DNA from 2 places in the Achromobacter sp. MUI-25009338 genome. Region 1 is predicted to be linked to the other one. Evidence: riboswitches for the same ligand, from Rfam matches in the RefSeq annotation. Region 1 holds a riboswitch; the other holds the start of a gene.
The links. A riboswitch is a leader RNA that binds a small molecule or an ion and turns the genes downstream of it on or off. The one in region 1 is predicted to bind glycine.
Positions count from the first base shown of each region.

Region 2: another riboswitch for glycine. It lies ahead of AC1IQ6_RS10045 (D-amino acid dehydrogenase); the one in region 1 lies ahead of gcvT (glycine cleavage system aminomethyltransferase GcvT).

Region 1 covers NZ_CM170627.1:811,749-819,500, reverse strand. The annotation lists gene AC1IQ6_RS03805 (DUF945 family protein) at 1-194, shown strand, start outside; gene gcvP (aminomethyl-transferring glycine dehydrogenase) at 390-3,266, opposite strand; gene gcvH (glycine cleavage system protein GcvH) at 3,346-3,723, opposite strand; gene gcvT (glycine cleavage system aminomethyltransferase GcvT) at 3,807-4,907, opposite strand; glycine riboswitch at 4,995-5,118, opposite strand; glycine riboswitch at 5,153-5,248, opposite strand; gene AC1IQ6_RS03785 (ZIP family metal transporter) at 5,308-6,201, opposite strand; gene AC1IQ6_RS03780 (superoxide dismutase) at 6,232-6,846, opposite strand; gene AC1IQ6_RS03775 (BaiN/RdsA family NAD(P)/FAD-dependent oxidoreductase) at 6,987-7,752, opposite strand, start outside.
Region 2 covers NZ_CM170627.1:2,108,891-2,116,642, reverse strand. The annotation lists gene AC1IQ6_RS10075 (trans-sulfuration enzyme family protein) at 1-546, opposite strand, end outside; gene AC1IQ6_RS10070 (methionine ABC transporter permease) at 568-1,224, opposite strand; gene AC1IQ6_RS10065 (methionine ABC transporter ATP-binding protein) at 1,202-2,308, opposite strand; gene AC1IQ6_RS10060 (MetQ/NlpA family ABC transporter substrate-binding protein) at 2,312-3,127, opposite strand; gene AC1IQ6_RS10055 (CopD family protein) at 3,277-3,702, opposite strand; gene AC1IQ6_RS10050 (DUF2242 domain-containing protein) at 3,792-4,541, opposite strand; glycine riboswitch at 4,747-4,839, shown strand; glycine riboswitch at 4,841-4,932, shown strand; gene AC1IQ6_RS10045 (D-amino acid dehydrogenase) at 4,979-6,205, shown strand; gene AC1IQ6_RS10040 (metal-dependent hydrolase family protein) at 6,218-7,534, opposite strand; gene AC1IQ6_RS10035 (alpha/beta fold hydrolase) at 7,601-7,752, opposite strand, start outside.

The DNA.
Region 1 (7,752 bases):
AGGCCATCAACGCCTGGAACCAGCAATACCGCTGGACCCGCGCCTACCTGGACGACAAGAACCAGGCCGTGCTGCAGATGGACATGAACGCCGAAGGCGGCATCGGCAAGGAGAACCTGCAGATCATGCTGAACACCTACTTCAGCATCGTGGAGGATTTCTCCGCCACCATCGAGGCGACGCCGGCGCGCTAGCCCGGTGTATCGGAGATGAAAAATCCCCCATCGTTTTGCGATGGGGGATTTTTTTTCGTGACAGATGGGTTGCGCGCGTTGGGGGTTCGGGTTTTTGCCGGGGTCGTGGCGCGCTACACCCATCCTACGCTTGTAGGATGGGTGTAGCGCGCGATGCCTTGAACAAGAATCCGAACATCAAGCGCGCGAAACCCATCAGGCGGCGTAGGCCTCGACCGGCAAGCAGGCGCACACCAGATTACGGTCGCCGTAGGCGTTGTCCACGCGCGCCACCGGCGGCCAGTACTTCGCCTCGCGCAGCGACGCCACCGGATAGGCGGCCTGCTGGCGCGGGTAGTCGTGCAGCCATTCTTCGGCCAGCAGCATCTGCGCGGTGTGCGGCGCGTTCTTCAGGACGTTGTCCTCGCGGTCGCGTTCGCCGCGCTCGATCTGGGCGATTTCCTCGCGGATCGAGATCATGGCGTCGATGAAGCGGTCCAGCTCGGCGCGGCCTTCCGATTCGGTCGGCTCGACCATCAGCGTGCCGGCGACCGGGAAGCTCATGGTCGGCGCATGGAAGCCGTAGTCCATCAGGCGCTTGGCGATGTCCTCGGCGCTGATGCCGCTGGTTTCCTTGAGCGGACGCACGTCCAGGATGCACTCGTGCGCGACGCGGCCGTCGCGGCCCGCGTACAGTACCGGGTAGTGGTCGCGCAGGCGCGTGGCGATGTAGTTGGCGTTCAGGATGGCCACTTCGGTGGCGCGGCGCAGGCCGTCGGCGCCCATCAGCGCGATGTACACGTAGGGGATGGGCAGGATGCCGGCCGAGCCGAAGGGCGCGGCCGAGACCGGGCCGACCTTGGCGTCGCTCGACAGCTTGCCCTGCTCGTTGACCACGCCCGGCAGGTACGGCGCCAGGTGCGCGCGCACCGCCACCGGACCCACGCCCGGGCCGCCGCCGCCGTGCGGGATGCAGAAGGTCTTGTGCAGGTTCAGGTGCGACACGTCGGAACCGAACTTGCCCGGCTTGGCCACGCCGACCATGGCGTTCATGTTGGCGCCGTCCAGGTAGACCTGGCCGCCGGCCTGGTGCACCAGGTCGCAGATTTCGGTGACGGCTTCCTCGAACACGCCGTGGGTCGACGGATAGGTGATCATCAGCGCGGCCAGCTTGTCGCCCACCTGGGCGATCTTGGCGCGCAGGTCGGCCAGGTCCACGTTGCCGTTGGCGTCCGAGGCCACCACCACCACGTCCATGCCGGCCAACTGGGCCGAGGCGGGGTTGGTGCCGTGCGCCGAGGCCGGGATCAGGCAGATGTTGCGCTGGTGCTGGCCGTTGGCCTGGTGGTAGCCGCGGATCGCCAGCAGGCCGGCGTATTCGCCCTGCGCGCCGGAGTTCGGCTGCAGGCTGATGTTGTCGTAGCCGGTGATTTCGCACAGCGCGGCCGACAGGCGGTCGATCAGGTCGACGTAACCCTTGCTCTGCTCGGCGGGCGCGAACGGATGGATCAGCGCGAATTCGGGCCAGGTGATGGGGATCATCTCGGCCGTGGCGTTGAGCTTCATGGTGCACGAACCCAGCGGGATCATGGTGCGGTCCAGGGCCAGGTCCTTGTCGGCCAGCTTGCGCAGATAGCGCAGCATGTCGGTCTCGGACTGCACGCTGGAGAACACCGGATGCGCCAGGATCGCGCTTTCGCGCGCCAGGCCGGCCGGAATGCCGCCGGCGGCGGCCGCGTCCAGCGCGTCGAGGTCGAGTTCGACGTCGTCGCGCTGCAGGCCGGCGGCGAAGACGTTGACCAGCGCCTGCAGGTCGGCGGCGGTCACGGTTTCATCCAGCGACACGGCCAGGCGCGCGCCGTCGACGCGGCGCAGGTTGATGCGGGCGCAGTCGGCCGCCGTCACGATGGCGGGCGTGGCCGCGCCGGTTTCGAGCAGCAGCGTGTCGAAGAAGGTGTCGTTGGCGACCTTCACGCCCAGCTTGACGAGCTCGGCGCGCAGGATGGCGGTGCTGCGCTGCACGCGCTCGGCGATGCGGCGGATGCCGGCCGGGCCGTGCCAGACGGCGTACATGCCGGCCATCACGGCCAGCAGCACCTGCGCGGTGCAGATGTTGGAAGTGGCTTTCTCGCGGCGGATGTGCTGTTCGCGCGTCTGCAGCGCCAGGCGCATCGCCGGGTTGCCCTGCGCGTCCTTGGACACGCCGACCAGGCGGCCGGCCATGTTGCGCTTGAAGGCGTCCTTGCAGGCCATGAAGCCGGCATGCGGGCCGCCGAAACCGAACGGCACGCCGAAGCGCTGGGCCGAACCGATGGCGATGTCCGCGCCCCACTCGCCCGGCGCGGCCAGCAGGGCCAGCGCCAGCAGGTCGGTGGCCACGGCCACGATCGCGCCCTGCGCGTGCGCGGCCTCGGCCAGTTTGCGGTAGTCGGCCACCGAGCCGGTGCTGTGCGGGTACTGCAGCAGCACGCCGAAGCACTCGGGCAGGCCTTCGGCCTCGTCGCCCACGGCCAGTTCGATGTCCAGGCCCTCGGCGCGCGTGCGCACGACTTCGAGGGTCTGGGGGTGCACATGGCGCGAGACGAAGAACACCTGGCTCTTGGACTTGGCGCTGCGGCGCGCCAGGGTCATGGCTTCGGCCGCGGCCGTGCCTTCGTCCAGCAGCGAGGCGTTGGAGATGTCCAGCCCGGTCAGGTCGGCGACCATGGTCTGGTAGTTCAGCAGGGCTTCGAGGCGGCCCTGCGAGATTTCGGGCTGGTACGGCGTGTAGGCCGTGTACCAGGCGGGATTCTCGAGGATGTTGCGCAGCACCACGTTGGGCGTGTGGGTGCCGTAGTACCCCTGGCCGATGTAGCTGCGGTAGACCTGGTTGCGGCCGGCGATCTGCTTGAGCTCGGCCAGCACGTCGGTTTCGCTGCGCGACTGCGGCAGCGCCAGCGGGGCCTGGCTGCGGATCTTGGGCGGCACGACTTCGTCGATCAGGGCGTCCAGGCTGGGGCTGCCGATGACGGCGAGCATGGCGGCCTGGTCGGCGTCGGAAGGGCCGATGTGGCGGGGAATGAAGTCGGTATGGGTGTCTAGGGCGCGCGACATGGGGGGAGATCTCGGGATGGCGGGGACGGACGCGATGGCGGCTTGCGCGGGCGGACGGACCGCCCGCGCAAGAACCGGCTTAGCCGTTGGCGACGGCTTCGTAGCCGGCGGCGTCCAGCAGCTTGTCGGCGTCGGCGGCGTTGACCGGCTTGATCTTGAAGATCCAGGCGGTGAAGGCGGATTCGTTGATCAGGTTGGGGTTGTTTTCGAGTTCTTCGTTGAACGCGACGATTTCGCCGGCCACGGGCGCGTAGATGTCGGAGGCGGCCTTGACCGACTCGACCACGCCGGCGGTCTCGCCGGCCTTCAGCTGGGCGCCGACCTTCACGTCGCCGACGAAAACCAGGTCGCCCAGCTGGTCCTGGGCGGTATCGGTGATGCCGACGACGAACACGTCGCCCTCGGCTTTGACCCATTCATGGGACTCGGTGTACTTGCGATCGGTGGGCAGACTCATGGGAGCTCCTGGGAATACGGGTAGATGAATGGTGTTGCGCGCCTCGCGCGGGCGGCCATGGCGTCCCGCGCGAAGCTTCGAGTTTACGAGTGTTCGACGGCCTTGCCGTTACGCACGAAGGGCAATTTGCAGGCCAGGGCGGGCACCCATTTGCCGCGGATATCGACCTCGACCGTGTCGCCGGGCTTGACGCTCTGCGGCAGGCGGGCGAAACCGATGGACACGCCCAGCGTGGGCGACATGGTGCCGCTGGTCAGCTCGCCCATGCCGTCCTTGGTGCGCACGGCCATGTGCGCGCGCATGACGCCGCGTTCCTGCAGCTTCAGGCCGAGGAAGGCGGCCGGGGTGGCGAACTGTTCCAGCGCCTCGCGGCCGATGAAGCGGCGCTCGGCGTCCTTCAGCGACACCGTCCAGGTCAGGCCGGCCTGGTTCGGCTGGATCAGTTCGTCCATGTCCTGGCCGTAGAGGTTCATGCCGGCTTCCAGGCGCAGCGTATCGCGCGCGCCCAGGCCGCAGGGACGCACGCCCTGGGCGGCCAGGTCGCGCCACAGCTGCACCACTTCGGTGGCGGGCAGCACGATTTCGAAGCCGTCCTCGCCGGTGTAGCCGGTGCGGGCCACCAGCGTGTCGTCGCCGACCACGGCGGCCACGAACGGGGTCAGCGGCTCGGTGGCGGCCTGCCAGGCCGGGCGCGCGGCCCACACCTTGGCGCGGGCGTTGGGGCCCTGCACGGCCACCATGGCGAGGTCGCGGCGGGCCGTGATGGCCACGTCGAAACCGCCGGCCTGCTTGACGCGCTGCATCCAGGCGATGTCCTTGTCGGCGGTGCCGGCGTTGACCACCACACGCCATTCGTCGGCGGCGAAGAAATAGATGATGAGATCGTCGATCACGCCGCCCTGCGGGTTCAGCATGCAGCTGTACAGCGCCTTGCCGGGCACGGTCAGCTTGGCCACGTCGTTGGCGACCAGGCGCTGCAGGAAGGCGAACGCGTCCCGGCCGGCGATGTCCACGTTCAGCATGTGCGAGACGTCGAACATGCCCGCGTCCTGGCGCACGGCGTGGTGCTCTTCCAGTTGCGAGCCGTAGGCCAGCGGCATGTCCCAGCCGCCGAAATCGACCATTCGGGCGCCGGCGGCGACATGTTCTTCGGCTAGCGGGGTGCGTTTGAGGGTTGCGGACATGCGCGGAAACTCCGGGGCGGCTTGGTTGCCAGGGTTACGGAATGCCGGTGGTGCCAGGCGGGCTGCGCCCTGCACTACGGCTGAATCTTCCGCCCCTCTGTCCTTTTGCCTGAGAGTTGCCCCGCTAGGCGGGTTTGCACCTTCGGCGCCTGGGCTGCTCGACATGTCCCTTGTTTCAGGGGCGGCGCCAGGTCTCTCCAGAGTACTGTTTTGCCGTGTCCACGCGGTGATAAACCGGGACGGGGCAAGCATGGGCGGTATGGGTTACCTGAGCGATTCCGGGCGAATTGCGCCTTCGGCGGCGGCCGGATGGACAGGCCGCTCTCTCCCGCAACATGCGTGACAGCGGCGAAAGCATACAACGAAAGCCATCGGCAGGGAATGGGAACCGCGGCCCGTGCTAGCCCAACGCGGTATCCAGCAGCATCATCAGCACGAAGCCCAGCATCAGCCCGCAGGTGGCGTAGACCTCGTGCCCCTTGCGGTGCGACTCGGGGATGATCTCGTGGCTGATGACGAACAGCATGGCGCCGGCGGCGAAGCCCAGGCCCCAGGGCAGCATCGGCGCCGACCAGCCGACCACGGCCGCGCCCAGCACCGCGCCCAGGGGCTCGACCATGCCCGACAGCATGCCCAGCGCCGCCGCGAAGGCCCGCGGATAGCCCGCGGCCAGCAGCGCCACGGCCACCACCAGCCCCTCGGGGATGTCCTGGATCGCGATGCCGGTGGCCAGCGCGGTGCCGCGCAAGGGATCGTTGCCGGCGTAGCCCACGCCGATGGCCAGGCCCTCGGGCAGGTTGTGCAGCGTGATGGCGAACACGAACAGCCAGGTGCGGCGCAACCGGTGCGCCTCGATGCCTTCGCGTCCCTTGATGAAATGCTCGTGCGGCAGCGTGCGGTCCATGAGCAGCAGCACCGCGGCCCCCAGCAGCACGGCGCCCGCCACCGTAAGCCCCGCCCCCCAGGGGCCGTAGCCCAGCCCGCGCGCCGCGGCGATGCCGGGCGCCACCAGCGAGAAGGCGCTGGCCGCCAGCATCACGCCGGCGCCGAAGCCGAACATGCTGTCCTGCAGTTTCTGCGGGATGCTGCGGGCGAACAGGATGGGCACGGTGCCCAGCGCCGTCGCGGCGGCCGCCACCAGCCCGCCCAGCAAGGCGTCGGCCACGTGCGGCGCGCGCACGTCCAGGTACGCCCACAACTGGTGCAGGGCCAGGCAGGAAACCAGCACGGCCAGCGTCCAGACGCTGATGCTGGTGGCGGCGGGCCGCACACGATGGCGGCTGAAGGTATTCATACGGCGCTGCCCTCCTTCAGAGAGTCGCGTTCAGCGCTGCGCCGCGGCGTAGCGGCGCGCCACTTCAGGCCAGTTGACGACATTGTAGAAGGCCGCGATGTATTCCGGCCTGCGGTTCTGGTACTTCAGGTAATAGGCATGCTCCCAGACGTCCAGCCCCAGGATGGGCGTATTGCCGTGCATCAGCGGGCTGTCCTGGTTGGCGCTGCTCTCGACCGTCAGCCGGCCCTCGGGCGTGACCGAGAGCCAGGCCCAGCCGCTGCCGAAACGGGTCAGCGCGGCCTTGGTGAATGCCTCGCGGAACGCGTCCATGCCGCCCAGCTCGGACGCGATGGCGGCGGCCAGCGCGCCGTCGGGCGCGCCGCCGCCGGCCGGCGACATCACGGCCCAGAACAGGCTGTGGTTGGCGTGGCCGCCGCCGTGGTTGCGCACCGCGCCGCGCACGGCCTCGGGCAGCTGCTCCAGGCGCGCCACCAGCGCTTCGACCGGCTCGTCGGCGGCGATGCCCGCCCCTTCCAGCGCGGCGTTCAGGCTGTTGACGTAGGTCTGGTGATGCTTGCTGTAGTGGATCTCCATCGTCATCGCGTCGATGTGCGGCTCCAGCGCGTCGTAGGCGTACGGCAAGGGGGGCAGTGTGTAGGCCATGTGTATCTCCGTGGGTGGCGCGCCCAAAATAGGACGGGCGAACTCAATTCTTGAAATACAAATGATATTTATTTTTATTTAACGTCGCAACGCCGATATTTCCATCCCGGCCATAGCCGCGCGCTATCGGCGCCGCCGCCCTACAGCGCGCGCCCGCAGGCCACGCCCGAGGCCCAGGCCCACTGGAAGTTGTAGCCGCCCAGCCAGCCCGTGACGTCCACGGTTTCGCCGATGAAATAAAGGCCGGGCACGGCCTTGGCCTGCATGGATTTCTGGTCCAGGCCGCGCGTGTCCACGCCGCCGCGCATGACTTCGGCCTTCTTGTAGCCGGCCGTGCCGCTGGGCACCAGCGTCCATTGGTGGATGTCCTGGGCCAGCGCGCGCAGGGTCTTGTCGGGCGCGTCGGCCAGGCGCAGCGCCGCCAGCCCGGGCTTGCCGGCCTGCTCGGCCAGGTGCAGCCAGCGGTCGGCCAGGCGCTTGGGCCACAGCCCGCCCAGCACGGTGTGCAGCTGCTGGCGGTTGCCGGACTTCGAGGCCAGCAGCTCCGCGGCCAGGTCGCGGCCCGGCGCCAGGTCCACCACGATGGGTTCGCCCGGCTTCCAGAAACTGGATATCTGCAGGATGGCCGGCCCCGACAGGCCGCGATGGGTGAACAGCAGGTCTTCCAGGAATTCGCCGCGCGCCTTGCCCTGCCCCGTGTGCAGGCCGACTTCCAGCGCCACGCCGGACAGCTCCGACAGCGGCTGCCATTGCGCGGCATCGAAGGTCAGCGGCACCAGGGCGGGCCGCGGCTCGACCACTTTCAGGCCGAACTGGCGCGCGATCTTCAGGCCGAAGTCGGTGGCGCCCAGCTGCGGGATCGCCATGCCGCCGGTGGCCACCACCAGCTTGGCCGCGCGAATCGTT
Region 2 (7,752 bases), 1.3 Mb from region 1:
GGTCAGCAGGCCGCGGGCGCGGGCGATGGCCGACACGGCGGCGATGTCCACCAGGCGCAGGTTGGGATTGGCCGGCGTCTCGAAATACACCGCGCGCGTTTTGGGGCCGATGGCGTCGGCCACGGCCTGCGGGCGGGTGAAGTCGGCGAACACCGCGCGCACGCCGAAGCGGGCCAGGCCCTGCGTGAACAGCGTGAAGGCGGTGCCGTAGACGATCTGGTCCACCACGATCTCGTCGCCGCTTTGCAGCAGCGTGAACAGCGTGGCGGAGATCGCGGCCATGCCGGAGGCGGTCGCCACACCGGCCTCGGCGCCCTCCAGCGAGGCCAGGCGTTCTTCCAGCAGCGCCTGCGTGGGATTGCGGGTGCGGCCGTAGACGTAGCCCTGGGCCTCGCCCAGCCTGATCCGGTCGAAGGCTTCCAGGCTTTCCTGGGTGTAGGTGGAAGTCAGGTAGAGCGGCGGCGACAGCGCGCCCTGTTCGTCCAGCGGCTCGTAGCCGAGATGGATGGCGCGTGTGGCGAAGCCCTGTTGCGGAAAATCGGACATCTGGGATTCCTTGTTCGGATATCAGCGTTTGTGGTCGGCGCGGCGCGCCAGCCATTCGCCGGTGAATTGCACGATGGACACCAGCGCGATCAGGATCACGATCACCTCGAACATCACGCGGGTCTCGTAGCGTTCGTAGCCGTAGCGGATCGCCAGGTCGCCCAGGCCGCCGGCGCCCACCGCGCCGGCCATGGCCGAGGCATTGATCATGGCGATGACGCTTACCGTCATGCCGCCGACGATGCCGGGCAGCGCTTCGGGCAGCAGCACGTGGCGCACGATGTGCCAGCGCCGGCAGCCCATGGCGCGCGCGGCTTCCACCAGGCCGTGGTCCACCTCGTTGAGGCTGACCTGCGCGATGCGCGCGAAGAACGGCACCAGGTTGGCCGACAGCGGCACGATGGCGGCCCAGGTTCCCAGGGTGGTGCCCACCAGCATGCGCGTGAACGGCAGCATGGCCACCAGCAGGATGATGAAGGGAATGGCCCTGAAGGTATTCACCACGATGGACAGCGCCTTGTTCAGGCGCGGCAGCGGATAGAGATTGCCCGGCGCGGTGACCGTCAGGACCAGCGCCAGCGCCAGCCCGCAGACGATGGCGATGGCCGCCGCCACGCCCACCATGGTCAGGGTCTGCAGAAACGCCTGCAGGTATTTATCGAACATCGGCAGCGACATAGCCCAGCACCTTTATCTGATCGGCCACCAGCGCGGCGCGCGCGGCCTCTTCCCGTAGTGCGCCCGCCGGCACCGACACCAGCAGGCTGCCTTGCGCGTGACCGCGCAGGCGGTCCAGCCCGCCATGCAGCAGCGTCGCGCCCGGCCCCAGGGCGGCCAGCGCCTGCAGCGAAACGCCGCCCGGCCGCCCCTGCCCCGTGAAGCGCAGGCTCAGCACCGCCACGCCGTCGCGGCCCTGCAGGTCGGGCACCAGCCTGGCCTCCAGGTCGGCCGGCAATCCATGTTGCAGGGGCCGCAGCAAGGCGCGCGTGGCCTCGGCCTGGGGATTGCCGAAGACACGCCAGACCTCGCCGTGCTCGACCTTGCGCCCGCCGTCGAGCACCAGCACCTTGTGGCAGATCTCGCGGATCACCGCCATGTCGTGCGTGATCAGCACCACCGTCAGGCCCAGCTTGCGGTTGATGTCGCGCAGCAGGGTCAGGATGGACTGCGTGGTCTCGGGGTCCAGCGCCGAGGTGGCCTCGTCGCACAGCAGGATCTCGGGCTCGTGCACCAGCGCCCGGGCGATGCCGACGCGCTGCTTCTGGCCGCCGGACAGCCTGGCCGGATAGACGTCGGCCTTGTCGCCCAGCCCCACCAGCTCCAGCAGCGCGGCGACGCGGGCCCGCGCGGCCGCCGGCTTCACGCCGGCCACGCGCAGCGGCAGGGCCACGTTCTCGGCCACCGTCTTGGCCGACAGCAGATTGAAGTGCTGGAAAATCATGCCGATGCGCCGGCGCAGCGTCACCAGGGCATTCTCGTCCAGCCCGCCCGCGTCCACGCCATCGATCAGCACGCGTCCGGCGCTGGGCCGCTCCAGCATATTGATGGAGCGCAGCAGCGTGGACTTGCCGGCGCCGCTGCGCCCGATGATGCCGAACACCGTGCCGCGGGCAATCGAGAACGACACGTCGGACAGCGCCGCAACCGCGCCGCGCGCGCCCTCGTAGCGCTTTTGCAGCCCTTCGAACACGATGTGCTCGTCGCCCGCCGGCAGCGGCGGCGCGGCCGCCGGCTGGGCAATGGAAAACTCATGTTGCATCATGGCTCAGAACACCGGAATCACGGAGCCTTCGAACTTGCTGAGGATGAACTGGCGCACCTCTTCCGAGTGGTAGGCCTTGACCAGCTCGGGCACCCACGGCGCGTTCCTGTCCTGTTCGCGGACCGCGATGATGTTCACATAGGGATTGTTTTCCTTCTTCTCGACCGCGATGCCGTCGCGCGTGGCGATCAGGCCGGCCTGGTAGGCGAAGCTGTTGACGATGGCGGCGGCGTCCACGTCGGGCAGCGAGCGCGCCAGCACCACCGAGGCGCTCTCCACGAACTGGAGCTTCCTGGGGTTGGCGGTCACGTCGGCCAGGGTGGCCGTGCCGGTGGCCGGGTCGAAGCCGTTCCTGAGCGTGATCAGGCCCTGGTCGCGCAGCACCACCAGCGCGCGCGTCTGGTTGCTGGGATCGTTGGGTATGCCCACGCGCGCGCCTTCCGGCAGGTCCTTCAGCGACTTGTACTTGCGGGAATAGAACGCGATGGGCGAAATCAGCGTGTTGGCCACCGGCACCAGCTTGTAGCCGCGCTGGCGGATCTGGTCGTTCAGAAAGGGAATGTGCTGGAAGGCGTTGGCCTCCAGGTCGCCGTTGTTCAGGGCCTCGTTGGGGCTGGCGGTGCCGGTGATGACCACCGGCTCCACGGCCAGACCGTTCTTCCTGGCGACCTGGGCCACCACTTCCCAGATCTGTTCGTCGACGCCGCCGCGCACGCCGACCTTCAGGGGTTTGGCGTCGGCCGAAAAGGCCGGGCCGTGGAACATCGCCGCCGAGGCCAGCACCACGCCAAGCAGCTTCTTGAAAATACGGGGAGTCATTTTGGAATCGCCTCTCAGGCTAAACGGTTATGAGAGAAACGATTCTAGGGACGGGCACGCCCGGCGCGAACGAAGACTTCGTTCGGTGCTTATGGCCGGGGCGTTTGGTTATGGCCGCGCGGCATATGCGCGCGGCGCGCCGACGGCGTTCAGAACGGCTTGACGATCACCAGCGCGACGATCGCGGAAGCCGCGACCACGGTGAACGGCGCGTACCAATCGATCAGCGGCGGACGCTGCGCGCCGCCGCCGGCCATGCGGCGCAAGGCCTTGCTCTGGACGCCCAGCAGCGCCGACAGCGCCAGCGCGATGGCGATCTTCACCCAGATCCAGTTCATGACGAACCAGCCGAAGGTCACGGCCAGGTGCAGGCCGACCAGCCAGGCCAGCACCATGGCCGGCGTGGTCACGTACAGGGTCCAGCGGCGCAGCGCGCCGAGCATCCTGCTTTCTTTCGGGGCTTGGCCGCCTTCCTGGGGCTGCGAGGACAGCAGGAACAGCGACACGAACAGCGAGCCGCCCAGCCAGGCGACCACGGCCGCCACGTGGAGCATTTTCAGGAGTTGGTATGTCATGGCCGGCATTATCGCCGCAGGCGCGCGCCGCGGCGAACCGGCTTGCAACGGCAATTTGCGCTACGGCAAAGCGGCGGCCCGGCGCGGCCTTACTTGGCGGCGTCGGCGCCTGCCGGCGGCGGGCTGCCCGCCGGCGCCGCCTTGCTGTCCGCGGGCGCGGCCTTGCCATTGGCGGCCGGCGTATCGCTGGCGGCCGCCGGGTTCAAGGTGTCGGCCGGCGCGTCCGGCGACACCGCGGGGTCGGCCGGCGCCGGCTTGGGCGGCGTCTTGCCGCGTCCGGCCGGCGCCGGTTGCGGCGCCGAAGCGGCCTGCGCGTCCGGCAGAAAGCGCTGCAACAGCTGGAAAAATCCGTCGTAGAACTTGGGCCGCGCCACCGTCTGGCTGGCGGTCTTGACCAGCGAATCGTCGCTGGCGCCGAACGGCATGGACACCTGGCCCAGTACGCTCACGCCCACGCTGGCCGAATTGGCGGTGCGCTTGATCGAATAGCGGTCCTGCACCGCGGTGGCGAACACCGTCGAGCGCTCGTTCGACGCGCCATCGGCGGCGCATTCGATATTGAAGCTGATCTGCGTATGCTGGCCGTCCTCGGCCTGGAAATTCTTGTGCCCGGTCACGCGCGCCGACTCGAAGCGGTCGATCAGGTAGCCCTGGCTCAGCAAGGCGCGCCGGCCCGCGTCGCAGGCGGCCGCGCTGCTGGCCGCGACGCTGCGCGAGTAGGTGTCGTTCTGGGTGAAGTCCTCCTTCTCATACGCGGGCTTGGGGGAGGAGCATCCGGCCACGGCGCCCGTCAGGGCGGCGAGCAGGATCAGGGACGAACGGCGGGTGATACGAGGCATGTATGGGCGTCCGCGAGCCGGCGGCTTGCGGCAGTGTGATGCGTGAACGTCGGTTATAGCGCATCCCCCCGCCTCAAGCCTTTACCAGGAATGAACAGTTCAACAGAGAGGTAACAGGCGATATAACAGGGACAAAACGAACGGCTACTGGGACTAACCCCTGGTCCCACGCCGCCGGATTTTGGCTATTCTGCCCGCGTCGATCCAAAACCCCGCAGAAGAGACCTGCCCGCCGCGGCAGGCGCCGACGGAGCAACCGCCCCGGAAACTCTCAGGCAACCAGGACTGCGCGGTCTAGACAATCTGGAGAGCGGCGCCGCGCGCGCCCACCGAAGGGGAACCCGCCGCCATCCGCGCGGCGCGTGAAACTCTCAGGTACCAAGACAGATGGGGTGCTGCGGCCGGGTGGCCGCGGCCACCCTACCCTTGGAGCGACCATGCCCCGCATCGCCATCATCGGCGCCGGCATCACCGGCGTCACGTCCGCCCATGCCCTGAACAAGCTGGGATTCGACGTCACCGTCTACGACCGCCAGCGCTACCCCGCCATGGAGACTTCCTACGCCAACGGCGGCCAGCTGTCGGCCAGCAACGCCGAGGTCTGGAACAGCGTGTCCACCATCATGAAAGGCCTGCGCTGGCTGGGCCGCCACGACGCCCCGCTGCTGCTCAATCCGCGTCCGGGCTGGCACAAGTATTCCTGGCTGGCCCAGTTCATCGGGCAGATCCGCAACTATCGCCAGAACACCATCGAGACCACCCGCCTGGCCATCGAGGCGCGCCAGCACCTTTACGCCATGGCCGAAGAAGAAGGCATCGATTTCGACCTGGAGCGCCGCGGCATCCTGCATATCTACCACGACGCGGCCAGCTTCGACACCGCGCGCCGCGCCAACGCGCTGCTGCGGCAAGGCGGGCTGGAGCGCTACGAGGTGACCGCGGAAGAAGCGCGCCGCATCGAGCCGGCCCTGCAGACCGCCTGCCACGCCGGCTTCTACACGCCGTCGGACGCCACCGGCGACATCCACAAGTTCACCAGCGGCCTGGCCCGCGCCTGCCAGCGCCGCGGCGTGCGGTTCGTGCAGGACGCCGACATCACCGCCATCGCGCACGAGGGCGGCGCCTACCGTCTGGACCTGGCGGCAGGCGCGCTGCCGGCCCGGCAGGAATCGGCCGACGCCGTGGTGATCTGCGCCGGCGCGGCCAGCCGCCAGTTCGCGCGGCAGCTCGGAGACTCGCTCAACATCTATCCGGTCAAGGGCTATTCGATCAGCGTGCACCTGGACGACGAGGCCAGCCGCGCCGCCGCGCCCTGCGTGAGCCTGCTGGACGAGGCCGCCAAGATCGTCACCAGCCGCCTGGGCGACCGCTTCCGCGTGGCCGGCACGGCGGAATTCAACGGTTTCAACCTGGACATCCGCGCCGAACGCGTGCAGCCGCTGGTGGACTGGACCCGCCGCCACTTCCCCGGCGTGCGCACCGCGCGCGTGGTGCCGTGGTGCGGGCTGCGCCCGATGACGCCGAACATGATGCCCAGGGTCGGCCCCGGCAAGCGGCCGGGGGTGTTCTACAACACCGGCCACGGCCACCTGGGATGGACGCTGTCGGCCGCGACCGCCCAGATGCTGGCGGCCAGCGTCCAGGCGGGCATGGGCCGGGCCTGAGCCCTGCGGCGCTCAATGCGCCGCGACCGCTTCCCTGCTGTCCTGCTCGACGGCGCGCGGCGGCGCGCCTTCCGCGCCCGGCGGGCAGGCGTTCTTGCAGATCCGCCCGTCCTTCATCACCAGGCTGATGCGGTCCGGGTCGATCAGCAGCGACAGGTCCTCCAGCGGATTGCCGTCGACCATGACCACGTCCGCCAGATAGCCGGGACGCAGCATGCCCAGCTCGTGCGGCCGCTGCATGATCTCCCCGCCCAGCCGGGTGGCCGACACCAGCGCCTCGGTGGGCGTCATGCCGACATAATCCACGAAATACTGGAGATCGGAGGCGTTGGTTCCGTGCGGCATCCAGGCGAAGCCGTAGTCTCCGCCAGGCAGGATGCGTATGCCGCGCCGGTGCATCTTGCGCAGCGATTCGGCGGCGATCTCCAGTTCGCGCTTGTAGCCCATCTGCTCGGCGGCGGCGGGCGTGATGCCGTAGTCGGAAGCATGGAAGGCGGTGCGAACCAGCCAGCCGATGCCCGGCGCCACGAAGTGCCTGTCCTTGTTGGCTTCCAGCATGTCGAGCGCCTCTTCGTCGGCGAAGCTGGCGTGATAGATCATCTCGATGCCGTGCCGCACGCATTGCTTGACCGATTCGCTCGAACGCGCGTGCGCCGCCACGCGCTTGCCGAAACGCTTGGCCTCGGCCGCCAGCATGGCGATCTCCTCTTCCGAGAATGGCGACATTTCGGCCGGCAGCCCGGCGATGTACTCGCCCGACAGATTGATCTTCAGGTGGTCGACGCCGTACTTGATGAAGGTGCGCGCCGACCGCCGGATCTCTTCGGGGCCGCTGCAGACGCTGCCGAAGCTGAGTTCATCGAAAGGCATGTGCGGCAGCGTGTTGTCGCCCAGCGCGCCGATCGTGGTGATCTCCTGGCTGCCCGCCAGGTAGCGGGGGCCGGGGCATTCCCCCGCGTCGATCGCGTTGCGCAACACCACGTCCAGGCGCGGCTTGGCGGCCGCCGCGCCGACGGCCGAGGTCCAGCCCATCTCCAGATAGCGCTTGGCCACGCGCACGCACCAGAGTATGTGTTCCTCCGGCGGCATGAACTGGATGGCGGCGAGCGAGGGCTGGTCGTTCCACGAGAAATGCGTGTGCGCCTCGGTCATCCCGGGCATCAGGAAGCGGCCGCGGCCGTCGATGACGCGCGCGCCATCGCGGCTCACCTGCCGCGGCGCGCGCGCGACCTCGGCGATGCGCGCGCCGTCGATCAGCACCTCGCCCTTGAACACGGCTTCGCCGGTGCCATCGAAGATGGCGACATTGGTAATGGCAATTCTGGACATGACAAGTCTCCTCCGGCCCGCGCCGCGGGCCGGCTTTCTTATGTTGAAACGCCAGGAAAAGAGCGGCTAACGCTGCGCCGCGTAGAACTCCCGCAGGGCCTGCACGCAGGCCTGGGGCTGTTCATAGGTCGTCCAGTGTCCGCAATCGCCGAACACCACGTAACGGCTTGCCGCGATGCGGCCGGCCAGCGCCTCGACGTTGGCCGGCGGCGCCACGC